Linked DNA regions of Ramlibacter pinisoli. The protein of the gene in region 1 interacts with the protein of each later gene in a pairwise test. Links are inferred from orthologs where the notes say so. Each region holds a gene or a part of one and is shown on either strand. Other genes may lie near its edges. The genes, in order: ligA and leuS.

The links.
Region 2: the proteins of ligA (region 1) and leuS interact in binary tests that used the Escherichia coli proteins (3 or more experiments, as listed by UniProt). The link is inferred for Ramlibacter pinisoli from one-to-one orthologs.

What each region holds. Positions count from the first base shown.
Region 1 is NZ_WSEL01000009.1:43,797-58,007, reverse strand. What follows is about bases 11,076-14,037. They hold ligA (NAD-dependent DNA ligase LigA), read right to left. Parts: upstream 13,608-14,037; coding sequence 11,544-13,607; downstream 11,076-11,543. Other genes in these bases: GON04_RS14720 (cell division protein ZipA C-terminal FtsZ-binding domain-containing protein), read right to left, coding at 13,611-14,037; def (peptide deformylase), read right to left, coding at 11,076-11,488. Also shown: GON04_RS14760 (gamma-glutamyltransferase family protein), read left to right, coding at 1-1,184; GON04_RS14755 (Bug family tripartite tricarboxylate transporter substrate binding protein), read right to left, coding at 1,198-2,178; purL (phosphoribosylformylglycinamidine synthase), read right to left, coding at 2,232-6,230; map (type I methionyl aminopeptidase), read left to right, coding at 6,356-7,159; GON04_RS14740 ([protein-PII] uridylyltransferase), read left to right, coding at 7,188-9,821; GON04_RS14735 (hypothetical protein), read right to left, coding at 10,080-10,685; more of def, read right to left, coding at 10,949-11,075; more of GON04_RS14720, read right to left, coding at 14,038-14,211. UniProt on the Escherichia coli protein: DNA ligase that catalyzes the formation of phosphodiester linkages between 5'-phosphoryl and 3'-hydroxyl groups in double-stranded DNA using NAD as a coenzyme and as the energy source for the reaction.
Region 2 is NZ_WSEL01000007.1:16,971-31,389, reverse strand. Bases 5,307-8,476 are described here. They hold leuS (leucine--tRNA ligase), read right to left. Parts: upstream 8,147-8,476; coding sequence 5,507-8,146; downstream 5,307-5,506. Other genes in these bases: GON04_RS14210 (ExbD/TolR family protein), read right to left, coding at 8,237-8,476; GON04_RS14220 (LPS-assembly lipoprotein LptE), read right to left, coding at 5,307-5,510. Outside these bases: gshA (glutamate--cysteine ligase), read right to left, coding at 1-114; GON04_RS14240 (DUF6352 family protein), read right to left, coding at 204-1,217; GON04_RS14235 (glutamate-5-semialdehyde dehydrogenase), read right to left, coding at 1,226-2,479; holA (DNA polymerase III subunit delta), read right to left, coding at 2,587-3,672; rocD (ornithine--oxo-acid transaminase), read right to left, coding at 3,683-4,927; more of GON04_RS14220, read right to left, coding at 5,019-5,306; more of GON04_RS14210, read right to left, coding at 8,477-8,653; GON04_RS14205 (MotA/TolQ/ExbB proton channel family protein), read right to left, coding at 8,650-9,315; dapB (4-hydroxy-tetrahydrodipicolinate reductase), read right to left, coding at 9,360-10,184; GON04_RS14195 (outer membrane protein assembly factor BamE), read right to left, coding at 10,189-10,740; fur (ferric iron uptake transcriptional regulator), read left to right, coding at 10,813-11,247; hprK (HPr(Ser) kinase/phosphatase), read right to left, coding at 11,287-12,237; GON04_RS14180 (PTS sugar transporter subunit IIA), read right to left, coding at 12,239-12,706; hpf (ribosome hibernation-promoting factor, HPF/YfiA family), read right to left, coding at 12,829-13,158; GON04_RS14170 (hypothetical protein), read right to left, coding at 13,390-13,569; GON04_RS14165 (patatin-like phospholipase family protein), read left to right, coding at 14,204-14,419.

The DNA.
Region 1 (14,211 bases):
CCGCCCTGCGTTACGCCCGGGAGGGCTTCCTGGTCTCGCCGACGGTGCGCCGCCAGTGGCAGGCCCAGGTGCCCGAGCTGCTGGCCCAGCCCGGCTTCCGCGAAGCCTTTGCACCGGGCGGCGAGGCGCCGGCGACTGGCGAGCTGTTCATCTGCCCCGGCCAGGCCGCCACGCTGGAAAGCATCGCCGCGAGCAAGGGCGACGACTTCTATCGCGGCCGGCTGGCGCGCGCCATCGCCGACCACGCCCGCGCCACCGGCGGCCTGCTCGACGAGCAGGACCTGGCCGAGCACCGCTGCGACTGGGTGCAGCCGCTGTCGGTGCGATTCCAGGGCGTCGAGCTGCACGAGATCGGCCCCAGCGGCCAGGGCATCGGCGCGCTGATGGCGCTGGGCATGCTGGAGCACCTGGACCTGCCTTCTGCGGGCCTGGACAGCGCGCTGTGGCACCACCTGCAGATCGAGGCCATGAAGCTGGCCTTCGCCGACCTGCAGGCCTACGTGGCCGACCCCGAGGCGATGCGTGCCGTCACCGCGGCCGACCTGCTCGCGCCCGCCTACCTGGCTGGCCGCGCCCGGCTCATCGACCCGGACCGCGCCGCGCCGGCTCGCCCCGGCTCGCCGCACAGCGGCGGCACGGTCTACCTCACCGCCGCCGACCAGCGCGGGATGATGGTCTCGTTCATCCAGTCCAACTTCAAGGGCTTCGGCTCCGGCGTGGTGGTGCCGGACACCGGCATCGCCCTGCACAACCGCGGCTGGGGCTTCACGCTGCAGCCCGGGCACCCCAACCAGGTGGCGCCCGGCAAGCGGCCGTTCCACACCATCATCCCGGGCTTCCTCACCCGCGACGGCCAGCCGCTGCTGGCCTTCGGCGTGATGGGCGGCTCGATGCAGGCCCAGGGACACGTGCAGGTGGCGGCGCGCATCGCCTGCCACGGCCTGAACCCGCAGGCGGCCAGCGATGCGCCGCGCTGGCGGGTGCGGGACGACAACCACACCGTGGCGGTCGAGTGGAACTTCCCGGCCGACGCCATCGAGGGCCTGCGCGCGCGAGGCCACGAGGTGTCGGTGGCGGCGCGGTTCGAGACCGAGTTCGGCTCGGCCCAGCTCGCCCTCAAGACCGCCAACGGCTACATCGCCGCTTCCGACCACCGCAAGGACGGCTGGCCGGTGGGGTTCTGAGCAGGGCTGTCGCTCAGTCGACGACCAGCTTGCGCTCGGTGATGAGCCGGCGCCAGCGCGCCGTGTCGGCCGCCACCATGGCGGCCATCTGCTGCGGCGTGCCGCCGGTGGCGGTGGCGCCCAGCAGCCCCAGGCGCTTCTGCAGCTCGGGGTCGCGCAGGGCCTCGTTGAAGGCAGTGTTGACGCGCGCCACCACGTCGCCCGGCGTGCCGCGCGGCGCGTAGATCCCGAACCAGTTGCTCACGTCGAAGTTCGCCAGCCCCTGCTCGTGCAGGGTCGGGATGTCGGGCGCGAACGGGAGCCGCTGCAGGCTGGTGACGCCGATGGCGCGCAACTTGCCGTCGCGGATGTGGCCCTGCGAGGTGACGTAGTTGTCCATCAGCATGTGCACCTGGCCCGACACCATGTCGTTGAACACCAGGCCGGTGCCGCGGTACGAGATGTGGGTCATGAACACGCCGGCCTGGGCCTTGAACAGCTCCCCCGCCAGGTGGCTGTTGGTGCCATTGCCGCTGGAGCCGAAGTTCAGGCGCCCCGGCCGGGCCTTGGCCAGCGCAATGAACTCGCGCAGGTTGGCCGCCGGCAGGGAGGTCGGCACCACCATCACCGCACTGGTGCGGGCCACGTCCACGACCGGAACGAAATCCTGCTCCACCTTGTAAGGCAGGCGCGGGTTCGTCACCACGGCGACCGAGTGCGTGCTGCCGGTGGCGATGAGCAGCGTGTAGCCGTCCGGGTCGGCCTTGGCCACCAGGTCGGAGCCGATCGTGCCGCCGGCGCCGGGCTTGTTGTCGATGACGATGGCCTGGCCCAGCCGGTTGGCGGCCTGCAGCGTGATGGCGCGCGCCAGCACGTCGGTGGCGCCGCCGGCAGGAAACGGCACGACCAGGCGCACCGGCCGCGACGGATAGGCGGACTGGGCTGCGGGCAGGCCCGGCATCAGGGCACCGGCGCAGGCGGCCAGCAGGAGGGAACGGCGCAATGGCTGTGGCATAGCCGCCATGGTGGCACAGCCGCAGCCCCGCGCGAGGCCGCGTGGCTCCCGCGTCAGCCCACCCAGCGCCGCGCGTTGCGCCAGATGCGCAGCCAGGGGCTGCTGGCGCTGGGGTCGCCGCCGGTCCAGCTCATCTGGATGTTGCGGAAGACGCGTTCGGCGTGCGGCATCATGGCCGTGAAGCGGCCGTCGGCCGTGGTCACTGCCGTCAGGCCACCGGGGCTGCCGTTCGGGTTCAGCGGGTAGGTCTCGGTGGGCTGGCCGTGATGGTCCGTGAAGCGCATCGCCGCGATCGCCTTCGCCGGGTCGCCCCGGTGGGCGAAGTTGGCGTAGCCCTCGCCGTGCGCCACCACGATGGGCAGGCGGCTGCCAGCCATGCCGGCGAAGAACAGGCTGGGCGACTCCAGCACTTCCACCTGCGACAGCCGGGCCTCGTAGCGTTCGCTGCGGTTGGTCGTGAAGCGCGGCCAGGCCTGCGCGCCGGGGATGATGTCGGCCAGCTCGGCCAGCATCTGGCAGCCGTTGCACACGCCCAGCGTGAAGGTGTCGGCGCGGCCGAAGAAGGCCTGGAACTGCTCGGACAGGCGCGGGTTGAAGGTGATGCTGCGCGCCCAGCCGATGCCCGCACCTAGCGTGTCGCCGTAGCTGAAGCCGCCGCACGCCACCACGCCCTTGAAGTCGTCGAGGCGGGCGCGCCCGGCCTGCAGGTCGGTCATGTGGACGTCGACCGCCTCGAAGCCCGCGGTGTCGAAGCAGTAGGCCATCTCGACGTGCGAATTGACGCCCTGCTCGCGCAGGATGGCCACGCGCGGACGGGCCAGGTTCAGGAACGGCGCTGCCACGTCCTCGGCCGGGTCGAAGGCCGGCGCGAATTGCAGGCCCGGATCGGCGGCGTCGCCGGCGGCGGCATGTTCCTGGTCGGCGCAGGCGGGGTTGTCGCGCTTCTGGCAGATCTTCCAGCTGACGCTGTCCCAGACCTGGTGCAGGTCGGACAGGCTGGCGCTGAACACCGCCTTGGTGTCGCGCCAGACCTGCACCTGGCCCTTGCCGACATCGAGCGCCGACGACGGCGGGCGGGTCTTGCCGACGAAGTGGCTGAAGCGGGACAGGCCGTGCTCGCGCAGCACCTGCATGACCTCGTTGCGTTCGGCGGTGCGCACCTGCAGCAGCACGCCCAGTTCCTCGTTGAACAGCGCCTTGAGCGTGAGCTCGTTGCGGCGCGGGGCGACCTGGCTGGCCCAGTTCTTGGCGTCGCCGAAATCGGCCCGGCTGTCGCTGATGCCGTCGCCCTCGGTCACGAGCAGGTCGACGTTGAGGCTCACACCCACGTGGCCGGCGAAGGCCATCTCGCAGGCGGCTGCGAACAGGCCGCCGTCGCTGCGGTCGTGGTAGGCCAGCAGCCGGCCCTGGGCCCGCAGCGCATTGACGGCCTCGACCAGGCGCACCAGGTCCTGCGGATCGTCCAGGTCGGGCACCTCGCCGCCAGGCTGGTCCAGCACCTGGGCCAGGATGCTGCCGCCCATGCGGTGCCGGCCCTTGCCCAGGTCGACCAGCACCAGCGTGGTGTCGTCGGTGGTGGCGTCGAGTTGCGGCGTGAGCGTGCCCCGCACGTCGGCCAGGGTGGCGAACGCGCTGACCACCAGGCTGACCGGCGAGGTGACCTTCTTCTGCGTGCCGCCGTCGGTCCACTGGGTGCGCATCGACAGGCTGTCCTTGCCCACCGGGATCGAGATGCCCAGCGCCGGGCACAGCTCCATGCCGACCGCCTTCACGGTCTCGTACAGCGCGGCGTCCTCGCCGGCCTCGCCGCAGGCGGCCATCCAGTTGGCCGACAGCTTGACGCGCGGCAGCTCGATCGGGGCCGCCAGCAGGTTGGTGATGGCTTCGGCCACGGCCATGCGGCCCGACGCCGCCGGGTGGATGGCGGCCAACGGCGTGCGCTCGCCCATGCTCATCGCCTCGCCGGCGAAGCCGCGGAAGTCGGCCAGCGTCACCGCGCAATCGGCCACCGGCACCTGCCACGGACCGACCATCTGGTCGCGGTGCGACAGCCCACCCACGGTGCGGTCGCCGATGGTGACGAGGAAGCGCTTGGAGGCCACGGTGGGATGGGCCAGCACGTTGATCGCCGCGGCCTCCAGCTCGACCCCGTCGAGGTCGATCGGCGGCACCTCGCGCCGCACGCTGCGCACGTCGCGGTGCATCTTGGGCGCCTTGCCCAGCAGCACTTCCATCGGCATGTCGACCGCGGCGGTGGCGTCCCGCGCAGCGCTCGCCCCTTCCGCTTCACCCAGGACGAGCTGGCGCTCGTCGGTCGCCACGCCCACCACCGCGAACGGGCAGCGCTCGCGCTCGCAGAAGGCGCGGAACTGCTCGAGCGACGCCGGCGCGATGGCCAGCACGTAGCGCTCCTGGCTCTCGTTGCACCAGATCTCCTTGGGCGCCAGGCCGGTTTCCTCGAGCGGGATCTTGCGCAGGTCGAAGCGGGCACCGCGGCCGGCATCGTTGGTGAGCTCCGGGAAGGCGTTGGACAGGCCGCCGGCGCCCACGTCGTGGATCGCCAGGATGGGGTTGCCGGCTCCCAGCGACCAGCAGTGGTTGATGACCTCCTGCGCGCGACGCTCGATCTCGGGGTTGCCGCGCTGGACCGAGTCGAAGTCGAGCTCGGCCGCGTTGGCGCCCGTGGCCATGGAGCTGGCCGCGCCGCCGCCCATGCCGATGCGCATGCCGGGACCGCCCAGCTGCACTAGCAGGGTGCCGGCCGGGAACTGGATCTTGGAGGTGAGCCCGGCGTCGATGCTGCCCAGGCCGCCCGCGATCATGATGGGCTTGTGGTAGCCGCGCACCACGCCGTCGACGGTCTGCTCGTAGGCGCGGAAGTAGCCGCCCAGGGCCGGCCGGCCGAACTCGTTGTTGAAGGCGGCGCCGCCCAGCGGCCCCTCCGTCATGATCTGCAGCGGGCTGGCGATGTGGGCGGGCCGGCCGTTCGGACTGTCCCACAGGCGCGACACCGAGAAGCCGGTGAGGCCGGCCTTGGGCCGGGCGCCGCGGCCGGTGGCGCCCTCGTCGCGGATCTCGCCGCCGGCGCCGGTGGAGGCGCCCGGGAACGGCGAGATGGCGGTCGGGTGGTTGTGCGTCTCCACCTTCATCAGCACGTGGTGCAGCGCCTCGCGGCGCTGGTAGGCCGCCGGGGCGTCGCCGCGCGCCGGCAGGAAGGCCTCGACCGGCGAGCCCTCCATCACCGCGGCGTTGTCCGAATAGGCGATGACGGTGTGCTGGGGATGGGTCTTGTGGGTGTGCCGGATCATGCCGAACAGGCTGGCCGGCTGCTTCTGGCCGTCGATGGTGAAGTCGGCGTTGAAGATCTTGTGCCGGCAGTGCTCGCTGTTGGCCTGGGCGAACATCATCAGTTCGACGTCGGTGGGGTTGCGCCCCAGGCCGCGGAAAGCCGCCTCCAGGTAGTCGATCTCGTCGTCGGCGAGCGCCAGCCCAAACTGGGTGTTGGCCCGCTCCAGCGCCGCGCGGCCGCCGCCGAGCACGTCGACGGCTTCCATCGGCTGCGGGTCGAGCTCGGAGAACAGCCGGTGGGCACCGGCGAGGCCGTCCAGCACGCTTTCGGTCATGCGGTCGTGCAGCAGTCCGGCGATGGCCTCCCGCTGGGCCGCCGACAGCGCGGCCTTGCCGCCCAGCAGGCCGCCCTTGAGCTGGACGCGGTACTCGACGGCGCGCTCGACGCGCCGCACGGCCAGGCCGCAGTTGTGGGCGATGTCGCTCGCCTTGGAGGCCCAGGGCGAGACGGTGCCCAGGCGGGGCGTGACGACGAAGAGCTCGCCGGCCGTGTCGCCGTCGAACGGCTCGCCGTAGGTCAGCAGCGCGGCCAGGCGCTCGCGCTCGGCCTCCGACGGTGCATGGTCCCAGGCGGCGAAGTGCACGAAGCGGGCGGAGACACCGCTGACCTTCTCGTGGACGGCCTGCAGCGCGGGAAGCAATTGCTGGACGCGGAACGCGCTGAGGGCACGGCCGCCCTCGAACTCGGTGATGTGCGGGGTCACTGTGAAACCTGTGGTGGGAACCTGGAGCGCGGGCCGCTGACTGGGGCGCGCGCGGAAACCCGGGATTTTACCGGGCACGGTCGCGTCGGCTGCGCCGGCGCAGGGGGTCTGGGATAATCGGGTCCATGAGCATCACGTTGAAGGACGCCGACGGCATCCAGGGCATGCGCACCGCCGGCCGGCTGGCCGCCGAGGTGCTGGACTACCTCACGCCCCACATCAAGCCCGGCATCACCACGCGTGAGATCGACCGGCTCGCCGCCGAGTGCATGAAGAAGCAGGGTTCGGTCTCCGCCACGCTGGGCTACCAGCCGCCCGGCTACCCGCCCTACCCGGCCTCGCTGTGCACCTCGGTCAACCACGTGGTGTGCCACGGCATCCCGAACGACAAGCCGCTGAAGAAGGGCGACATCGTCAACGTCGACGTCACCGTCATCAAGGACGGTTGGTTCGGCGACACCAGCCGCATGTTCACGGTCGGCGAGGTGTCCATCGCGGCCAAGCGCCTGGTCAACCTGACCTACGACGCCATGTGGCACGGCATCATGCGCGTCAAGCCGGGCATCCGGCTGGGCGACATCGGCTTCGCCATCCAGCAGTTCGCCGAGAAGAACGGCTTCTCGGTGGTGCGCGAGTTCTGCGGCCACGGCATCGGGCGCAACTTCCACGAGGAGCCGCAGGTGCTGCACTACGGCAAGCCCGGCACGCTGGAAGAACTCAAGCCCGGCATGACCTTCACGATCGAGCCCATGATCAACGCCGGCCGCAAGGAAGTGAAGGAGTTCGGCAGCGACGGCTGGACCATCGTCACCAAGGACCATTCGCTGTCGGCCCAGTGGGAGCACACGGTGCTGGTCACCGAGACCGGCTACGAGGTGATGACCCTGTCGGCCGGCAGCCCGCCTCCGCCGCCCTTCGTCAACGCCTGAGCCGCGCCGGCGCGCGGCGACCCCCGACATGAGTGCCGACCCGGCTGCCATCGACACCCCGGCCGCCACGGCGGCCTCGGTCACCGTGCTGCGCGATCAGCTCAAGGCGCGCAAGGCCGCCGTCAACGCCTCGCTCCTGCGCCAGGGCAACCCCACCCGCTCCATCGGCGCCATCCTGCGCCGCCTCGCCCGCCACGTCGATGCCACGCTGCGCGAGCTGTGGCGGTCCGGCGATCTCCCGCCCGGCTTCGCCCTGGTGGCGGTGGGCGGCTACGGGCGCGGCGAGCTGTTCCCGCATTCCGACGTCGACGTCCTGCTGCTGATGCCCGATGGCACCCACGCCGACGGCGACGACGCGCTCAAGCAGCGCCTGGAAGGCTTCATCGGCCGCTGCTGGGACACCGGCCTGGAGATCGGCTCCAGCGTGCGCACTGTCGGCGACTGCGTCACCCAGGCCGCCGCCGACGTCACGGTGCAGACCTCGCTGCTCGAGTCGCGCCTGCTGGCCGGCGACCGCCGGCTGTTCGCCGACTTCCAGCAGCGCTTCCGCGCCACCCTGGACCCGCGCGCCTTCTTCATCGCCAAGACGCTGGAGATGCGCCAGCGGCACACCAAGTTCGAGAACACGCCGTACGCCCTGGAGCCCAACTGCAAGGAATCCCCCGGCGGCCTGCGCGACCTGCAGGTCATCCTGTGGGTGGCCAAGGCAGCCGGCCTCGGCCACAGCTGGGACGATCTGGCCGCCAGCGGGCTGGCGACGCCGCTGGAGGCGCAGCAGATCCAGCGCAACGAGGCCGTGCTCAGCCTCATCCGCGCCCGCCTGCATGCCATCGCGGGCCGCCGCGAGGACCGGCTGGTGTTCGACCTGCAGACGGCGGTGGCCGAGGCGTTCGGCTACCGCAACGAGACCAGCCCCGACGGCCGCCTGAAGCAGCGCGCCAGCGAGGCGCTGATGAAGCGCTTCTACTGGGCCGCCAAGGCGGTGGCGCAGCTCAACCAGATCCTGCTGCTGAACATCGAGGAGCGGCTCAACCCGAGCGGCCACCACGCCGAGCCGATCAACCCGCGCTTCCTGAACAAGGCCGGCATGCTGGAGGTGGCCAGCGACGACCTGTACCAGCGCGACCCGCACGCCATCCTCGAGACCTTCCTGCTGTACCAGACCACGGTGGGCATCGAGGGCCTGTCGGCGCGCACCCTGCGCGCGCTGTACAACGCCCGCGACGTGATGGACGGGCGGTTCCGCAACGACCCGGTGAACCACGCCACCTTCAAGGCGATGCTGCTGCAGCCCAACGGCATCACGCATGCGCTGCGCCTGATGAACCAGACATCGGTGCTGGGCCGCTACCTGTGGGTGTTCCGGCGCATCGTCGGCCAGATGCAGCACGACCTGTTCCACGTCTTCACGGTGGACCAGCACATCCTGATGGTGCTGCGCAACGTGCGCCGCTTCTTCATCGCCGAGCATGCGCACGAGTACCCGTTCTGCTCGCAGCTGGCGGCCGGCTTCGACAAGCCGTTCGTGCTGTACATCGCAGCCCTGTTCCACGACATCGCCAAGGGCCGCGGCGGCGACCATTCGGAGCTGGGCGCGCAGGAGGTGCGGCACTTCTGCCGCCAGCACGCCATCGACTCGGGCGACTGCAAGCTCGTCGAATTCCTGGTGCGCGAGCACCTCACCATGAGCCGCATCGCGCAGAAGGAAGACCTGGGCGACCCGGCCGTCATCGCCAGTTTCGCGGCCCGGGTGGGCAACGAGCGCTGGCTGTCGGCGCTGTACCTGCTGACGGTGGCGGACATCCGCGGCACCAGCCCCAAGGTCTGGAATGCCTGGAAGGGCAAGCTGCTGGAGGACCTGTACCGGGCGACGCTGCGGGCCCTGGGTGGCCACGCGCCGGACAACGCCGCCGAGATCGAGGCCCGCAAGCGCGATGCGCTGGTGCAGCTGCAGCTGTTCGCGCTGCCGTTCGAGGCCCACAAGAAGCTCTGGGACACGCTGGACGTGGGCTATTTCATGCGCCACGACGCCGGCGAGATTGCCTGGCACACCCGGCACGTCTCGCGCCACGTCGGCACCACGCGCGCCCTGGTGCGCGCGCGCCTGTCCCCGGTGGGCGAAGGCCTGCAGGTGCTGGTCTACACACCCGACCAGCCCGACCTGTTCGCCCGCATCTGCGGCTACTTCGACCAGGCCAGCTTCTCGATCCTGGATGCCCGCATCCACACGGCCCGCAACGGCTACGCGCTCGACACCTTCCAGGTGGTGACCGCCATGCTGCCGGAGCACTACCGCGAACTGATCAGCATGGTCGAGTCCGAGCTGGAAGGCACCATCGGCCGCGCCGGCCCGCTGCCCACGCCCAGCCGGGGCCGGGTGTCACGCCGGGTGCGCAGCTTCCCGGTCGCGCCGCGCGTGCAGCTCGCGCCCGACGAGAAGGCGCAGCGCTGGCTGCTGTCCATCTCCGCCAGCGACCACGCCGGTCTGCTCTATTCGGTGGCACGGGTGCTGGCGCGCCACCACATCAACCTGCAGCTCGCCAAGGTCACCACGCTGGGCGAGCGGGTCGAGGACACCTTCCTGGTGGACGGACCGGAGCTCCAGCAGAACCGTCGGCAGATCGAGATAGAGACTGAACTGCTTGAAGCCTTGGCGGCATAGGCGCCAAAGCTTCAAGCAGTTCCGCGACCCAGGCAGGGAACCCCCTCTCCCCATCCCTCTCCCCCGAGGGGAGAGGGAGCGGACGGCCAACTGGCAACCAACGCCTGTCAAGAATCGGGGCGGAGGTGCGGCCTACGCCGTGCATGTGACTCGATGCGCCGGGGTAGCCGGAGCCATGAAAAACGGCGCCGGGGGAGGCCGGCGCCGTGGAACCCAGGTTGGGGCCGCCACCGGCCCTTTCCCCGAGGGAGCTCAACTTCAATAGGCCCGGGCGGGCAGGAACGCGCGGGTGCCGCCGGTGGCCCGGTACTGGGACCAGGCGGTCAGGAAGACCATGGACACGAAGCCGGCCAGGATGAGGGCCGGGTAGGCCGCCAGGATCTCGCCCAGGGAGTACTTCCAGTTCAGCGGACGGCCGATCCCCAGCATCGCCGCGTAGAACCAGGACACGCCCGAGACGGCACCGACGAAGATCGCCAGCATGCGCTGGTTGAACGTCAGCCGCATCAGCGCACCGGCACGCTTGAGCATCGGCAGCACGGTGTGGTGCAGCACCACCCCGTTGATCGTGAGCAGGACGACGATCGCGATCTTGGACTGCAGCTTGGGGTTGTTCAGGATTTCGGCGCCCTTGGTCCAGACGTCCATGGCCACGAGGCCCGAGCCGGTCAGCCACAGCACCAGCAGCGCCCGGACCAGCGTCTGGTGCAGGCCGCCGAGGTGTTTCTCATCCAGCGTCGCTGCACCGCCCGTCAGCAACCGTTTGACCATGTCGAGGTCGCTCATGAACACCAGACCGATGGCTACGCAACACGCGACCAGGTGCAGGTAGACCACGCCCATCCTTGCCAATTCCATATTCATCCAGGGACCCCTTCATCATTGGTTGGAATGCCCGTCCTCCGTGGACGGCGGGCCTGCACATCGCAGCGCCTGGGGTGCACTGTGGCGAAGCTCTGCAATTCAATCTGATGGGATTTGCAACTCGCTGTAGAGCTTCCGATGGACAGTTGGAGCGTTCTCCCTGTGCACTCTGCACATTTGCACCACGACGGGGACAGCTTCCAGTTACACAGTGGGGTAAATGCCCCGGCTGTCGGGGCGTCGAAAGAGGTCGCTGGCAGGCCTCAGTCGTCTTCGGCCGCGTCGATGTCGGGAAACAGCACGTCCGTGTAGCCGAAGCGGGAGAAGTCCCGCACCCGCATCGGGTAGAGCTTGCCCATCAGATGGTCACACTCGTGCTGCACCACGCGCGCATGGAAGCCGCTCACCGTGCGGTCGATCGGATCGCCGAAGGGGTCGAAGCCGGTGTACCGGATCGTTTTCCAGCGCGGCACGACCCCACGCAGGCCGGGCACCGACAGGCAGCCTTCCCAGCCCTCCTCCTCTTCCTCGCCGACCGGGGTCACCACAGGATTGAGCAGCACGGTGCGCGGCACGGCCGGCGCGTCCGGATAGCGGGGATTGACCGTGTCGGTGCCGAAGATCACCAGCTGCACGTCGACGCCGATCTGCGGCGCGGCCAGGCCGGCGCCGTTGACGGCCCGCATGGTGTCGAACATGTCGGCCACCAGCAGGTGCAGCGCATCGGTGTCGAAGTCGGGGACGGGCTGGGCGACGCGCAGCAGGCGCGGGTCGCCCATCTTCAGGATCTCGCGGACGGTCATGCCCGCAAGGATAGCGGCCGCGCCCGCGACGGCCGGCCCCACCCCGCCGTGGCAGTCAGCCGCCAGCCAGCAAGGCCCGCAGGCCGTCCTCGTCCAGCACCGGGATCCCGAGTTCCCTCGCCTTGTCGAGCTTGCTGCCGGCCTCGGCGCCCGCCACCACGTAGCTGGTCTTCTTGCTCACCGATCCGGCCACCTTGGCGCCGGCGGCCTCCAGCAGGTCCTTGGCCTCGTCGCGGCTCAGGGTCGGCAGGGTGCCGGTGAGCACCACGGTCTGGCCCGCCAGCGGCCGCGGCGCCTGCACCGCCGGCGCGCCCTCCTCCCAGTGCACGCCGCCGGCACGCAACTGCTCGACGACCTCGCGGTTGTGCGGCTGGGCGAAGAAGGTGTGGATGCTCTCGGCGACCACCGGCCCGACGTCCGGCACCTCCAGCAGCTGCTCGACACCGGCGTCCAGGATGGCGTCCAGCCCGCCGAAGTGGCGCGCCAGGTCGCGTGCCGTGGCTTCGCCGACGTGCCGGACGCCCAGCGAATAGAGGAACCGCGGCAGGGACGTCGCCTTCGACTGCTCCAGCCCCGCGAGCAGGTTCTGCGCCGACTTGTCGCCCATGCGCTCCAGGGCCACCAGGTTGGCCAGGCCGAGGCGGTACAGGTCGGGCAGCGTCTTGACGACGCCGGCATCGACCAGCTGGTCGACCAGCTTCTCGCCCAAGCCTTCGATGTCCATCGCCCGCCGCTGGGCGAAGTGCAGCAGGGCCTGCTTGCGCTGGGCACCGCAGAACAGCCCGCCCGTGCAACGGTAGTCGGCCTCGCCCTCCTCGCGCACCGCCTCGCTGCCGCAGACCGGGCAGCGGCGCGGCATCGTGAACTGGGGGGCATCCTGCACCCGCTTGTCGGGCACGACGGACACCACCTCGGGGATGACGTCGCCGGCCCGGCGCACGATGACCGTGTCGCCGACCCGCACGTCCTTGCGGCGGGCCTCGTCCTCGTTGTGCAGCGTGGCGTTGGTGACCGTGACGCCGCCGACGAACACCGGCGCCAGCTTGGCCACCGGCGTCAGCTTGCCGGTGCGCCCCACCTGCACCTCGATGGCCTCGACGGTGGTCAGCTGCTCTTGGGCCGGGTACTTGTGCGCCACCGCCCAGCGCGGCTCGCGGGTGACGAAGCCCAGGCGCTTTTGCAGCGCAAAGCCGTTGACCTTGTAGACCACGCCGTCGATGTCGAACGGCAGCCGGTCGCGCTCTTCGCCCACGGCCTGGTGGAACGCCACCAGGTCGTCGGCGCCCTGGGCCAGCGTGGTGCGCGCCGAGACCGGGAATCCCCAGGAGCGCAGCGTCAGCAGCGCCTCGTAGTGGCTGTGGAAGTCGGGGCCGCCCTGCTCCGCCGGCGTGACCTCGCCCCAGCCGTAGGCGAAGAACGACAGCGGCCGCTGGCGCGAGATGGCGGGGTCGAGCTGGCGCACCGCGCCGGCCGCGGCGTTGCGCGGGTTGACGTAGGTCTTCTCGTTCTTCTGGCCGGCCGCGATCTTCTGGCGCTGCTGCTCATTGAGCCGCTCGAAGTCGTCGCGCCGCATGTAGACCTCGCCGCGCACTTCCAGCACGGCCGGGGCGTCGCGTGGCAGCCGCAGCGGCACCTGGCCGATGCCGCGGATGTTCTGCGTGACGTCCTCGCCGATCTCGCCGTCGCCGCGGGTGGCGGCCTGCACCAGCACGCCGTTCTCGTAGCGCAGGTTGATGGCCAGGCCGTCGAACTTCAGCTCGGCGACGTACTGCACCGGCGGCTCCGATGCCGCCAGCCCCAGTTCGCGCCGCACCCGGGTGTCGAAGTTGCGCGCGCCGCTCGCCTCGATGTCGGTCTCGGTGCGGATCGACAGCATCGGCACCCTGTGGCGCACCTTGGCGAAGCCGTCCAGCACGGCGCCGCCGACCCGCCGGGTGGGCGAATCGGGCGTGGCCAGCTCGGGATGCCGCTCCTCCAGCGCCTGCAGTTCCTGGAACAGCCGGTCGTACTCGGCGTCGGGGATCTCCGGTTCGTCGAGCACGTAGTAGCGGTGGGCGTGGTGGTGCAGCAGCTCGCGCAGCGCCTCCACGCGCTCCTGCACCTGGGCGGAGGCAGTCATGGTCTAGCTGAAAAGGCGGCGCGCCTGCGGCGAGCCGGCAGCCAGGTCGCGCGACTCGAGCGTGTCGTACAGGCCCTCGAGGTCGGCGCCGATCACGTCCAGGCCCTCGGCCTGGATCACCTGGCCGTTGTCGTCGGTGAGGGCGCCGTCCATGGACTCGGCCAGGGCGGCCGCCGCGTCGCGCATGCGCTGGAACGGCTGCTCGGCGCGGTGCACCTGCGGCACGTCCAGGCTGAGCGTCACTTCGCGGATGGCCGACTGGGCCGGGTCGTCGGCCAGGGCGGCCTGGGTGTCGAACGACAGTACCAGGATGGGCGGCTGGCCCTGCGTGCCCGAGGGCAGCACCATGCGGCCGGGAATGACGCCGGCGACGAAGCCCAGCCGGGCGGCGTTCTGGTGCACGTAGCCCGGACTCCAGGCGGAATTGCGGGCCCGCAGCGTGAAGCCGAGCTGGGCATCGTGGTCGCCGGCGAACTGGTCGAGCTCGCGGGCGCGCGCCACCTCGTGCAGCATTTCGGGAAACTCGGGCGCGCCGTTCACCGCGTCGGCGAAGGCCTGGGTCTTGACCACGAACTCCGAGTACTCGATCTCGTTGAGCGCACCG
Region 2 (14,419 bases), on another replicon or contig:
GTGCTCCATCCACTCGAGCCGGAACCAGCGCTCGATGGCCGGCATCGACTCCAGGATGCGCTGCTCGAGTTCGTTGATCGGACCCGTGAGGGCGGTGATGAGATGCGGAACCATGGGAGCCCTCGAGGACGGCCTCGCGCCGTGGGTGAATTGTAGGAAGCTGGGGACGCGGCCGGCGCTTGCAAGGCGCGGCCGTGGCGGCGTCAGCTCTGGCGTGCCAGCGGCAGGTTCAGCAACAGGTTCTGCGGCTTGAGCCGCAGGCGCTGGCCCTCGTCCATCGCCATCGCCAGCCAGACCGGGTGCCCGGCGACCTCGGGCCGCAGCACGTGCGGGTCGGCGAACTCGAGCCGGAACAGGCACAGCATGCGCCGGCCCTGGGCCTCGTCGACGTCCTCGCCGCGGTACAGGGCGTTGAGCACCGCCGTGGCCTGCGCGTCCAGGCCGACGTGCCAGACCCACTGGTCCTCGTCGATCTCGCGCGCCACCTCCACCCGCACCCGCACGCCCAGGAAGTGCCCGATCCAGCGCTCGATCACCTCGCACAGGGCGGCCAGCGCCGGCTGGCCGTGATTGAGCTGCACCACCAGGTCGTGCGCCTCGCTGCGCTCCCAGTACTGGCCGGCGTTGGCCTCGCCCAGCACGTCGAGCTCGGCCTCGCGCGGCGTCGCGCCGGCCTGCCGCAGCAGGTCGACCAGCGAGCCGGGCGTGGCGGCCAGCGCCTGGCTCTCCACCGTCTCCTCGTCGGCCGCCATCACCTGGCCGTCGCCCTGGACGGCGATGCGCTGGGGCCGGAACAGCAGTTCGGCGGCGCGGGCCTGGAACGGCGTCGCGTCCTCGCCCAGCACCTGCCGCAGCAGCACCTGCGTGAGCTGGTGCACCAGCAGCGGCGGCACGTCGACGTCGCGCTGGAACAGCTGCAGGTAGCTGCCCTCGAGCGTCGGCCGCGCCAGCAGGCGCTCGCGGAAGCGCAGCCAGACGGCGTAGTTGTCCGCCGCATCGGGGTCGGCCAGGGCGGCCAGCCGCGCCGTCCCGACCGCCTGGCGCGGCTGCGCCAGCAGCTCCTGGTGCAGCGCGCGTTCGGCGGCGCAGGACTCGGGCAGCGGCGCCAGTTCGGGGCGCTGCAGCAGGTGGCGCAGGAAGTCGTCGGTGACGACCAGCTGGCCGTCGGCATCGGAGCGCAGGAACTGCCAGCCGCAGCCGGGCCAATAGTCAGCCATCGGGGCGGTCAGGTGCGCACTTCGCCCTGGCCGAGCACCACCCACTTCAGCGAGGTCAGGCCTTCGATGCCGACCGGGCCGCGGGCGTGGAACTTGTCGGTGCTGATGCCGATCTCGGCGCCCAGCCCGTACTCGAAGCCGTCGGCGAAGCGGGTGCTCGCGTTGACCATCACGCTGGCCGAATCGACCTCGCGCAGGAAGCGCTGGGCGTGCACGTGGTCGCGCGTGACGATGGCGTCGGTGTGGTGGCTGCTGTAGCGGTTGATGTGGGCGATGGCCTCGTCCAGACCGGCCACCATCTTGATGCTGATGATGGGCGCCAGGTACTCCTCGGACCAGTCCTGCTCGGTGGCCGGCCGCACGTCGGCGCCGCCGACGCGGGCCAGGATGGCGGCCGCCTCGGGGTCGCAGCGCATCTCGACGCCCTTGGCCGCATACACCGCGCCGATGGCCGGCAGGAAGTCGGCGGCGACGGCGCGCGCCACCAGCAGGCCCTCGCTGGCGTTGCAGGGGCTGTACTTCTGGGTCTTGGCGTTGTCGGCGATGGTGACCGCCATCGCCACGTCGCAGGGGTCGTCAACGTAGACGTGGCAGTTGCCGTCCAGGTGCTTGATGACCGGCACCCTGGCGTCGCGGCTGATGCGCTCGATCAGGCCCTTGCCGCCGCGCGGGATGATGACGTCGACGTACTGCGGCATGGCGATCAGCTGGCCGACCGCCTCGCGGTCGGTGGTCTGCACCAGTTGCACCGCGTCCTCGGGCAGGCCGGCGTCGGCCAGCGCGGCGCGCACCAGGCGGGCCAGCGCCCGGTTGGAGTCGATCGCCTCCGAGCCGCCGCGCAGGATGCAGGCGTTGCCGCTCTTGATCGACAGGCTGGCGGCCTCGATCGTCACGTTGGGGCGGCTTTCGTAGACCATGCCGAACACGCCGAGCGGCACGCGCATCTGGCCGACGCGGATGCCGCTGGGCTGCTGGGTCATGCCGCGGATCTCGCCGATGATGTCCGGCATCGCGGCCAGCTGCTCGCAGCCCTGCGCCAGCGTCTCCAGGATCTTCGGCGTGAGCCGCAGCCGATCGACCATCGGCGCGGCGAGGCCGGCGGCCTGGGCCCGCTCGAGGTCGCGGGCGTTGTCGGCGGCCAGCGCCTCGCCCGAGGCGCGCAGCCGGACGGCGATGCCCCGCAGCACCGCGTTCTTCTCGGCGGCGCTGGCGGCGGACAGGCGCGCGCTGGCCTGGCGCGCCTGCCGGCCCAGCGCCTGCATGTAGTCGGGCAGGTCGAGCGGCGCCGGGCCGCCCCTGGCCGCGAGGGCCTCGTCGGGGGGCAGCGCAGCGGCACCGGCCGCCAGCGTGGAGGCGTTCGTTCTTGCGTTCACGCCGGGATTTTCCCACGCGGGGATGGCCCCTGCTGGGCCCCGCATTCCTGGCACAGCTGCAGGGCCAGGCGCTGCAGCGCCTGCCAGCCGTCGGTCGGCCAGCCGGGCGCCTTCAGGCCCTTGACGATGCCGTCGACCACGTGCGCGCCGTGCAGCAGGTTGTCCAGCGCGGTGGCCGACAGGCGCGGCAGGACGCGCTCGAACAGGCGCTCCTTCAGGCCCCACACGCGCTGCTCGCGCAGCGCCACCGGCAGCGGCCGGCCCTCGCCCATCGCGTCCCGGACCCGCTTGAGGGCGCGGATGTCCTCGGCCAGGGTGTAGTGCACCAGCACCTCGGCCTCGCCCTCGGCCTGCAGGCCGTCCAGCATGCGCTGCACGCGCGCGACCTGGCCGCCCAGCACGGCCTCCGACAGCTTGAAGACATCGTAGCGGGCCACGTTGAGGACTGCGCTCTCGACCTGCTCGAACGACAGCTCGCCCCCCGGGTACAGCAGCCCCAGCTTCTGGATCTCCTGGTGCGCCGCCAGCAGGTTGCCCTCGACCCGGTCGGCGAAGAACTGCAGCGTGCGCTGGCCCTCCTCGCCGCCGCGCACGCGCTGGTCCTGGCGGCCCAGGCGCTGGGCGATCCACTGCGGCAGCGCGCCGCGTTCGATCGGGTCGAGCTGGATGGTCACGCCGAAGTTCTCCAGCGCGCCGAACCAGGCGCCGCCGCGCGTCATCTTGTCCAGCCGCGGCAGCAGCACCAGGGTCAGCGTGCTGTCGTTGCCCTGGGCGTCCTGGGCCAGCTGCTGCAGCGCCGGGCTGCCCTCCTTGCCGGGCTTGCCGGTCGGGATGCGGATCTCGACGATCTGGCGCTCGGCGAACAGGCTGAGCGAGCCGCCCGCCGCCAGCACCTCGCTCCAGTCGAAGTGCGCGCCGGCCACCGTGTGCACGGTGCGCTCGGTGTAGCCCTGCACGCGCGCCGCCGCGCGGATGGCGTCGGCCGCTTCCTGCACCAGCAGCGGCTCGTCGCCATGCAGGGTGTAGAGCGAGCGCAGCCCCTTCTGCAGGTGGGCGTTCAGCTGGGCGGCGGCAAGCTGCATGGCCGCGAGTTTAGTCGCGGCCGGCCCTCCAGGCCGCGACGGTGTCGCGGAAGATCGCGGTCGCGCGGTCGATCAGCGCGGCGCTGATCGTGAGCGGCGGCGCGAACCGGATCACCGTCTCGTGGGTCTCCTTGGACAGCACGCCGTTGCGCGCCAGCTGCTCGACCAGTCGGCGTGCGTTGCCGTGCGCCGGATCGATGTCGACGCCGACCCACAGGCCGCGCCCGCGCACGTCGCGGATCAGCGGCCCGGCTGCCTGCTGCACCTCCTGCAGGCGCTGCATCAGGTGCGGGCCGAGCTGGGCGGCGCGCTCGACCAGCCGCTCGTCCTCCAGCACCCGCAGGCCCTCGAGGGCGACCGCCGCCGCCAGCGCGTTGCCGCCGAAGGTGGAGCCGTGGCTGCCGGGATCGAACACGTCCATCACCGGCGCATCGGCCAGGAAGGCGCTGACCGGCAACAGGCCGGCGCCGAGCGCCTTGCCCAGGATCAGCGCGTCCGGGCGGATGCCTTCGTGCTCGAAGGCGAACCACTTGCCGGTGCGGCCCAGGCCGGCCTGCACCTCGTCGTCGACCAGCAGCACGCGGTGGGCCGTGCACCAGTCCCGCAGCTCGGCGAAGAAGCCCGGCGGCGGCAGCACAACGCCTGCCTCGCCCTGGATCGGCTCGACCAGCACGGCGCAGGTGTTGGGCGTGGCCGCCGCCCGCACGCTGGCCATGTCGCCGAAGTCGAAGTGACGGAAACCGGGTGCGAACGGGCCGAAACCGGCGCGGTACTCGGGCTCGCTGGAAAAGCCCACGATGGTGGTGGTGCGGCCGTGGAAGTTGTTGCGCGCCACCAGGATCTCGGCCTGGCCGTCGGGGATTCCCTTGACGCGGTGGCCCCAGCGGCGGGCGCACTTGATCGCCGTCTCGACCGCCTCGGCGCCGGTGTTCATCGGCAGCGCTCGCTCGAAGCCGGCCAGCGTGCACAGCTTGGCCAGGAAGGGTCCGAGCGTGTTGCCGTGGTAGGCGCGCGAGGTGACGGCGACCTTGTGCAGCTGGCGCTGCGCTGCGGCGACGACGCGCGGGTGCAGGTGGCCGTGGCTGACGGCCGAATAGGCGCCCATCATGTCGATGTACTCGCGCCCCTCGACGTCCCAGACCAGGCAGTCGAGGGCGCGGTCGACCACGACCGGCACCGGGTGGTAGTTGCGGGCACCGAACCGCGCCTCGAGGGCGACGAAGTCCTGGCTGCCGGGTCCGACCTGGCTGTCCATGGCGGCTCTCCTCGGGGACGCAGCCCCGGTTGAGTCACTCTAGGCCGGCACGGCCCGGGCCGGCGTCAGAGAACGCCTCGTCCGGCCGGATTTACAGGGACTTGATGGCGCCCAGGCGCCGCATCAACTGCTGCACCAAATCGTTCTGCATGTCGCGGTAGAGCAGGCCTTCCTCGGCCTCCTTGGCCAGCACCGCGGTTTCGTTGAAGCTGATGTCCCGCTGCTGCAGCAGCTCGGTCTCGGGAATGAGTTCCTTGCCCTGCGGCGTGCGCAGCTTGAACTTCATCCGGATGCGCAGCTGCAGCTCGCGCACCTGGCCGGAGGCGTTCACGCCCACCACCACCCGCTCGCGCCGCTCCTCCGGCACGTCGAGGATGACCTGCGCCTGGTCGGGCCGCCCGCTCAGGGGCAGCACCTGCATCTCGGGCACCGAGGACAGGTTGCGCCGCAGGTCGGTCGACACCGCCGAGCCGGAGGTGATGAGGATGGACTTGAAGGCGAAGTCAGGCGCCCGGCGCAGCTCGAAGCCGCAGCCGGCGAGGACGGCGGGCGCGACGGCCAGCAGCAGGCGGCGCCGCATCACACGACCAGGTTGACCAGCCGGCCCGGCACGATGATGACTTTCTTGGGCGTCGCGCCGGCGGCGAACTTCTGGTAGCCCTCGCTGGCCAGCGCCACCCGCTCGATCTCGGCCTTGTCGGCCGTGGCCGGCACGGAGATGGTGCCGCGGTGCTTGCCATTGACCTGCAGCACCAGCTCGACCTCCTCCTGCACCAGCGCCTGTTCGTCGATGCGCGGCCAGGGCGCGTCGAGCAGGTCGCCGTGCAGCGTCTCGTAGCCGAGCTGCTGCCACAGCGTGTGGGTCAGGTGCGGCGTGACCGGGTACAGCACCCGCAGCAGGATGCCGAAGCCCTCGGCCCGGGCGGCGTCGGCGCCGGCGTCGCCGGAGCCCTTGTCGTCCTCCAGTGCGTTGAGGATCTTCATCGCGCCCGAGACCACGGTGTTGTACTGCATGCGGGCGTAGTCGTAGTCGACCTGCTTGAGCACCGCGTGCACCTCGCGCCGCAGGGCCTTGGCCGGCTTGCCCAGGCCGGCCAGGTTGCGCAGCGCCTTGGCCTGGCCGGCGACGGCGTCGCCCTGCGCCAGCCGGTGGCCGAACGCCCAGACCCGGCGCAGGAAGCGGTAGCTGCCTTCCAGCGCGGCGTCGTTCCACTCCAGCGTGGCCTCGGGCGGGGCGGTGAACATGGTGTACAGGCGCGCGGTGTCGGCGCCGTACTTCTCGATCAGGTCCTGCGGGTCGACGCCGTTGTTCTTGGACTTGGACATCGTGGTCCAGCCCTCGTAGGCCACCGGCTTGCCGTCGGCCCGGGCGGTGGCCGAGACCACCTTGGCGTGCTCGTCGCGCACGATGTCCAGGTCGTGGGCCCAGAAGTACTGCTTGCCGGTCGTGGTGCGCGAGAACGCCTCGTTCAGCACCATGCCCTGGGTGAGCAGCTTGGTGAACGGCTCGTCGATGGCGATCAGGCCGAGGTCGCGCATCACCTTGGTCCAGAAGCGCGCGTACAGCAGGTGCAGGATGGCGTGCTCGATGCCGCCGATGTACTGGTCCATCGGCATCCAGTACTGCGAGCCGCTGGCCACCATGGCGTCGTCGCTGGACGGGTCGCAATAGCGCATGAAGTACCAGGACGAGTCGACGAAGGTGTCCATGGTGTCGGTCTCGCGCCGCGCCGGCTTGCCGCACACCGGGCAGGCGCAGGCGAGGAAGTCCTCGCGCTTGTTCAGCGGGTTGCCGCTGCCGTCGGGCACGCAGTCCTGCGGCAGCACCACCGGCAGGTCCTTCTCGGGCACCGGCACCGCGCCGTGCTCGGCGCAGTGGATGATGGGGATGGGCGTGCCCCAGTAGCGCTGGCGGCTGATGCCCCAGTCGCGCAGGCGCCAGGTGGTCTTCTTCTCGCCCAGGCCCTTCTGCTCGAGGGCGTGCGCCACCGCGTTCACCGCCTCCTCATAGCCGAAGCCGCTGAAGATGTCGGAGTTGATGGTGACGCCGCGCTCCTTGTCGGCGTACCAGTCCTGCCAGTGGCGGTAGTCGTAGGTCTCGCCGTCGACGTGCACCACCTCCATGATGGGCAGGTCGTACTTGAGCGCGAACGCGAAGTCGCGCTCGTCGTGGCCGGGCACGCCCATGACGGCGCCGTCGCCGTAGCCCATCAGCACGTAGTTGCCGACCCAGACGTCGACCGGCTCGCCGGTGATCGGGTGCGCCACCTGCAGCCCGGTGGGCTGGCCTTCCTTGTCGCGCAGCGCGAGCTCGGCCTCGGTGGTGCCGCCCTTCTTGCTCTCCTCGATGAACGCGGCCAGCTTGGGGTTGTTGCGGGCGGCGTGGGTGGCCAGCGGGTGCTCGGGCGCGACCGCGCAGAAGGTGACCCCCATGATGGTGTCGGCCCGGGTGGTGAAGACGTACAGGCGGCCGTCGCCGATGAGGTGGCCGGCGGCATCGCGGATGGTGTGCGGGAACGCGAAGCGCACGCCCTCGCTGCGGCCGATCCAGTTCTCCTGCATCAGCTTGACCCGCTCGGGCCAGCCGGGCAGCCGGTGCTGCACATGGTCGAGCAGCTCGGCCGCGTAGTCGGTGATCTTCAGGTAGTAGCCGGGGATCTCGCGCTTCTCGACCGGGGCACCGGTGCGCCAGCCCTTGCCGTCGATCACCTGCTCGTTGGCCAGCACGGTCTGGTCGACCGGGTCCCAGTTGACGACCTGGGTCTTGCGGTAGGCGATGCCCTTTTCCAGCATCTTCAGGAACAGCCACTGGTTCCACTTGTAGTAGCTGGGGTCGCAGGTGGCGACCTCGCGCGACCAGTCGATGGCCAGGCCCATGGCCTGCATCTGGCCCTTCATGTAGGCGATGTTCTCGTACGTCCAGCGGGCCGGCGGCACGCCGTTCTTCAGCGCCGCGTTCTCGGCCGGCAGGCCGAAGGCGTCCCAGCCCATCGGCATGAGCACGTTGTAGCCGTTCATGCGCAGGTACCGCGTCAACATGTCGTTGATGGTGTAGTTGCGCACGTGGCCCATGTGCAGCTTGCCGCTCGGGTAGGGCAGCATCGAGCAGGCGTAGAACTTCTTCTTGCTCGCGTCCTCGACGACGCGGTAGGCATCGCGCCCGGTCCAGTGCGCCTGGGCTGCGCGCTCGACCTCGAGGTGGTTGTACTTGTCTTGCATGCGCGGAATTCTAGGCGGCGCAGGCCGGGGACCTCAGGCGTTGCCGCCGGTGACATGCCGGCCGCCCGCAGGGCGATCAGCGCGGCAGCATCACTTGGCGGGGTCGGCGACGAAGCCGATGCGCTGCAGCCCGGCCTTCTGCGCCGCGCCCATCACGTCGACGATGCGGCCGTAGGGCACGGCCTGGTCGGCGCGCAGCTGGACCTCGGTGTCGGGGCCGCGCTGCGCGACCTCGGCCAGCCGGGCGCCCAGCTGCTGCGGATCGACCGGCTTGTCGTCCAGGAACAGCCCGCCCTGGGCGTCCAGGCCGACGGTGACGAAGCGCGGCGCATCGCCCGGCTTGGCCGCCTCGGCCTTGGGCAGGTCCAGGCGCAGCGAACTGGCCATCAGCGGCGCCGTGATGATGAGGATGACCACCAGCACCAGCATGACGTCGACCAGCGGGGTGACGTTGATGTCGCTCATGGGGCGCGGCCCCTCGCTGCGCTCGAGGCGGCCGAAGCTCATGCGGCCGTCTCCCCGCCGTTGACGTGGTGGTGCACCACCAGCTCGCGCAGGTCGCGGGCGAAGCCTTCCAGGTCGGCTTCGATGCGGCCGATGCGGCGGCCGAAGATGTTGTAGCCCAGCACGGCCGGGATGGCGACGGCCAGCCCGGCGGCGGTCATGATGAGCGCCTCGCCGACCGGACCGGCCACCTTGTCGATGCTGATCTGGCCGGCGGCGGCGATGCCGGTGAGCGCGTGGTAGATGCCCCAGACGGTGCCGAGCAGGCCGACGAACGGCGCCGTCGAACCCACCGTGGCCAGCAGGACCTGGCCGAATGTCAGCTTGTCGAGGATGCCGTGCAGGGCGTCGCGCAGCACCCGCGTGAGCTGCTGGCTGCGGTCGCCGGCGGCGGCCAGCGAACCGCCGGGCTGGGCGACCGTGGCATCGACCAGCGGCAGCACGAACTGCTCGCGGTCGAAACCGGCCACCCGCTGGCGCGCCTCGGCCAGGGCGGGAGCCTGCCAGAAGGCGGCGGTGGAGCGGCCGACGTCGGCGGCGGCGCGGTGCAGCAGCCAGCCCTTCCAGAGGATGACGACCCAGCTGGCCACCGACATGCCGAGCAGCAGCAGTGCCACCACGCGGGTGATCCCGTCGGCCTGGCCGAACAGCTGCAGTGCATCCATGGCTTCCTCCCTCGCCCCTCAACGCGCCGGGGCCGGCGCCCGGCCTACCTCAACCCGAGGACGTCGAACATGTCGTACAGGCCGCTGGTCCGGCCGGCCAGGAAGCGCACGGCCCGCAGGCTGCCCTGGGCGTAGGTGGCGCGGCTGGCCGAGCGGTGCGTGATCTCGATGCGCTCGCCGGTGCCGGCGAACAGCACCGTGTGGTCGCCCACGATGTCGCCGCCACGGATGGTGGCAAAGCCGATGGTGGACGGATCGCGCTCGCCGGTGACGCCCTCGCGGGCGTAGACCGCGCATTCCTTCAGGTCGCGCCCCAGGGCGCCGGCGATGACCTCCCCCATCTTGAGGGCGGTGCCGGACGGCGCATCGACCTTGTGCCGGTGGTGGGACTCGATCACCTCGATGTCGTAGCCGGTCGACAGCGCCTTGGCCGCCATCTCCAGCAGCTTCATGGTCACGTTGACGCCCACGCTCATGTTGGGCGCCATGACGATGGCGATGTCGCGCGCGATCTCGGCGATGCGGGCCTTCTGGTCGTCGCTGAAGCCGGTGGTGCCGATCACCGCATGGAGGCCCAGCTCGCGGCAGGCCGCCAGGTGCGCCATCGTGCCCTCGGGCCGGGTGAAGTCGATCAGCACCTTGGCCCGGGCCAGGCCGGTGCGGATGTCGGCCACCACCGGCACGCCGCTGGCGACGCCGAGGAAGGCGGCGGCGTCGTTGCCGATCGCCGGGCTGGCCGGGACGTCGAGCGCGCCGGCCAGCTGGCAGTCGTCGGCGGCACGGATCGCCTCGATGAGCATGTGGCCCATGCGGCCGGTGGCGCCGGCCACTGCGACCTGGTGCTGGGGAGTCGTGGTCTTGGTCGCCATGCGGTCAGCGCCCCGTGGTCTCGAGCGGCGGGTAGCTGGCGGGCAGCGGCGGCTCGGGCGCAGGCGCAGGCGCCGCCTCGGGCGCGGCCGGCTTGCTGTTGCGCTTGAGCTGGTCCTCGGTGGCCTCGAGCACCGGCACCTTGCCCAGCGCGCGCTTGCTGCCGATGGAGGCGACGAAGTCGGCCTCGCTGGGCATGCTGTCGCCCTCGAAGTGCTCCAGGCCCTCGCCCTTGAAGAACACGGTGAGCTTGCGCCGCTGCGGCTCGACGCCCTGGCGGCGCAGCGTGAACACGTAGTCCCAGCGGTCGGCGTGGAACACGCTGGTCAGCAGCGGGGTGCCCAGCAGCTCGCGCACCTGCTGGCGCGACATGCCGGGCTTGAGCAGCTCGACCTGTTCGCTCGACACGAAGTTGCCCTGCACCACCTCGACCTTGTAGGGCGTGATGGCGTTGGCGATCGGCCGGGTCGCGTTGTCGACGCTGGCACAGCCCGCGCCCAGCGCGCAGGCGGCCAGCACGAGACCGGGCCGCAGGAAGCGGGAGGTGCGCGGGGGCATGGGGAAACAGGCAGGCGATATGATCGAATCATTGTAGCGGGACCCCCTCGCGGCCCGTCCCGGCAGACCCCCATGACCAACATCGACGAACTGAAGAACACTGGCCTGAAGGCGACGCTGCCGCGCCTGAAGATCCTGGAGGTGTTCCAGAAGGGATCGCAGCGGCACATGACGGCGGAAGACGTGTTCCGCGTGCTGCTGGAGGAGCGCTCCGACATCGGCCTGGCCACGGTGTACCGCGTGCTCACCCAGTTCGAGCAGGCCGGCATCCTCTCGCGCAGCCACTTCGAGAGCGGCAAGGCGGTGTACGAGCTGAACGAGGGCACGCACCACGACCACATGGTGTGCCTCGACTGCGGCCGGGTCGAGGAGTTCTACGACGCCGAGATCGAGAAGCGCCAGCACGCGGTCGCCCAGGCCAAGGGCTTCGCGATCGCCGACCACGCGCTGTCGCTGTACGCCCATTGCACCAAGCAGGACTGCCCCAACCGGCCGGTGCGGCGCTGAGGCGCCGGCGCCTCGCGCGTTTCTAGTCGAGGGCTGGCCTCAACTGCCTTTTTCCATCGCGCGGCGGTGCCGCTCGACGAACTCCTGGTAGGTGTCGACCCCGCGCAGCTGCAGGATGGTGTTGCGCACCGCGGCCTCGACCAGCACGGCGATGTTGCGGCCGGCCACCACCTGGATCACCGCCTTGCGCACCGGTACGCCCAGCACGTCCTGGGTGAGCGGCTCGTAGGGCAGCCGTTCGTAGTCGCGCTCCAGCGTCTCGCGCCGCACCAGGTGCACGATCAGCCGCAGCCGCATCTTCCGGCGCACCGCGGTCTCGCCGAAGATGGCCCGGATGTCGAGCAGGCCGATGCCGCGCACCTCCAGCAGGTTCTGCAGCAGCTCGGGGCAGCGGCCCTCGATGGTGGTCTGGTTCACCCGGTACAGGTCGACCGCGTCGTCGGCCACCAGGCCATTGCCGCGCGTGATCAGTTCCAGGCCGAGCTCGCTCTTGCCCAGCCCCGACTCGCCGGTGATCAGCACGCCCAGGCCCAGGATGTCCATGAACACGCCGTGCATCGAGGTGCGCTCGGCGAAGTGCTTGGACAGGTAGGCACGCAGCACATCGATGACGAAGGCCGACGGCTCCGGGGTGGCGAACATCGGGATCTGGGCCCGCTCGCACATCGACAGCAGGGCCTCGGGCGCGGCCTGGCCGTCGGTGAGCACCAGCACCGGCGGCTCGAGGGTGACGATGCGCGCGATCCGGCGGGCGCAGTCGTCGGCGGTGGCGTTGGTGAGGTAGGCGACCTCGCGCTCGCCCAGGATCTGGACTCGGTACGGGTGGATGTAGTTGAGGTAGCCGACCAGGTCGGCGCCCGAACGGGCGGCGCGCACGGCCACCTCGTCGAAGCGGCGCTCGGAAGCGCCGAGCCCGGCCACCCACTCCCACTTCAGCTGTGCCCGGTGGTCCTCGAACAGGACGTCGGCGCTGACGACGGTGGGCTTCACGTCACGCGGGCTGCGCGGACTGCCAGGTGGCGATCAGCTGGTGCAGCTGCGTGGCGTCGTTGCTGGCCTTGATCTTCTCCCGCAACGGCGCATCCGACAGCAGCTCGGCGATCTCGGACAGGATTTCCAGGTGCTTCTGCGTGGCGGCTTCGGGCACCAGCAGGAAGATGAGCAGGTTGACCGGCTGCTCGTCGGGAGCGTCGAAGCCGATCGGGTTGGCCAGCTGGAACAGCGCGGCCATCGGCGCCTTCAGGCCCTTGATGCGGCCGTGCGGGATGGCGACGCCGTGGCCCAGGCCGGTGGAGCCCAGGCGCTCGCGCGCGAACAGGCTGTCGGTGATGAGGGCGCGCGAGAGGCCGTGCAGGTTCTCGAACAGCAGGCCCGCCTCTTCGAATGCGCGCTTCTTGCTGGTGGCCTCGACGCTCACGAGCACCTGAGCGGGAGGCAGGATGGCGGCGAGGCGGTTCATGGTCCGGGGCGATTATGCACCCGGCCCCCGGGCAAACCCGGACGGCCACCGATCCCGCCGAGCTTTGCGACGGGAAAACGACAAAGGGCCCCGCAGGGCCCTCTGGTGCGCCGGTTGGCCGCCTACATCACGCGCTTGGGCGCGGGGTGGTGGTGGTCCTGCATGCGGGTCTTGTGGCGGCCCACCTGCCGGTCGAGCTTGTCGACCAGCTCGTCGAGGGCGGCGTAGAGGTCCTCGTGGGAGCTCTCGGCGAACATGTCGTTGCCCTTGACGTGGATGCGGCACTCGGCGCGCTGTCGTCGTTCCTTCTCCTTTTGCTTCTCGATGCAGAGTAGAACCTTGATATCCACCACCTGGTCGAAGTGGCGGGTGATGCGATCGAGCTTGGTGGTCACGTAACTGCGCAGTGCGGGGGTAACTTCGAGATGGTGACCGCTGATCGTCAGGTTCATTGATAGCCTCCTGGTTCACTCGGGTTGGAAAGCCCACCGGGCGACCGGCGGGACGAGGGACGACGGTCTTGCGTACTACTTGCGACCCACTATGCCCGGGGGTCCCGGGTAAAGCAACGGCTTCGCGCAGGCGGAAACAAAAAAGCAGCGCCGCTGCCGGCCCCAAAACGAAGCGGCCCCGCAGGGCCGCTCGCTGGTCGGTGCGTCACAGGTGCGCACGCGGGCTCCGTCTCAATGCCACTGCCAGGCAGCACGCCGGGTGGACTGGCTCCAGTCGCCGGTGCGGGCCTTGGCACGCGGATGGGCCTGGGCGCCCGGGCGCTCCAGGTTGGCGTGCTCGACGCGGTCGCCTTGCGGCTTGTCGCTCGGCACGTCGGCGAACTTGTTCGGGCTCTTGGATTCGGTCAGCATGGTGGAAACCTCGGGAGTGCGGCGCCTAGCTGCCGCTGTCATTGCTGGGGTTGCGCGCACCGGTCGGGCGGTCGGCCCGGTTGGCATGCGGACTGAGGAATGGCCACGCATGGCCCGGACGGGCCCGCCGCAGCGGCTGTTCACTGGGAGCCGACTTCCCGCCCGTGGCGGCGCTCGGGCGCCAGCTCAGGCGACTGGCGTTCGGATCGTTCGCGAGATGGATCATGGGGGGAAGGGCTCCTTGCGCTCCATGGAAGGCGTGACGCTCCCGATGGAAAATCCATCGTAGGCAGACGACCTCATCGGCCGTGTCGGACAGGTCGGCCCAGCGGTGTAGGACGCCTCCTGCGGATGGGGCAGCAGGCGGCCGGCGCGGCCGCCGCGCCGGCAGCCCCGGATCGCCGCCGGCCCTCCCCTGCCCAGCACGCCGACCTGCGCCGGCCCCCCAGCCACCAAAGAGTCAGCGCGTACTTTCCGCGGCCCGACTTCCACGGCCTGCTGCTGGCGAGATCGCCGAGGCCCGACGCAAGCGCTGCAGTCCATGGCGGCGGTGCCGCAGTGCGACACCCTGCCGGGCTCGCCGTCGGCGTGACGGTGGTCCGGGCAACCATCGCCCTGCTCTACCATGGGCCGGATGAGCCCGGAGACGATGCATCCTGCGAACCCCCATCGCGCCGCGCGGCCGCTGCCGGCGCTGGTGCTGATGGGAGGCGGCGCCCGCACGGCCTACCAGGTCGGCGTGCTCAAGGCGCTGGCCTCGATGCTGCGGCTGCAGCCGGGGCGCGCCGAGGGCTTCCCGTTCCGGCTGCTGGTCGGGACCTCGGCCGGCGCCCTCAACGTGGCCGCGCTG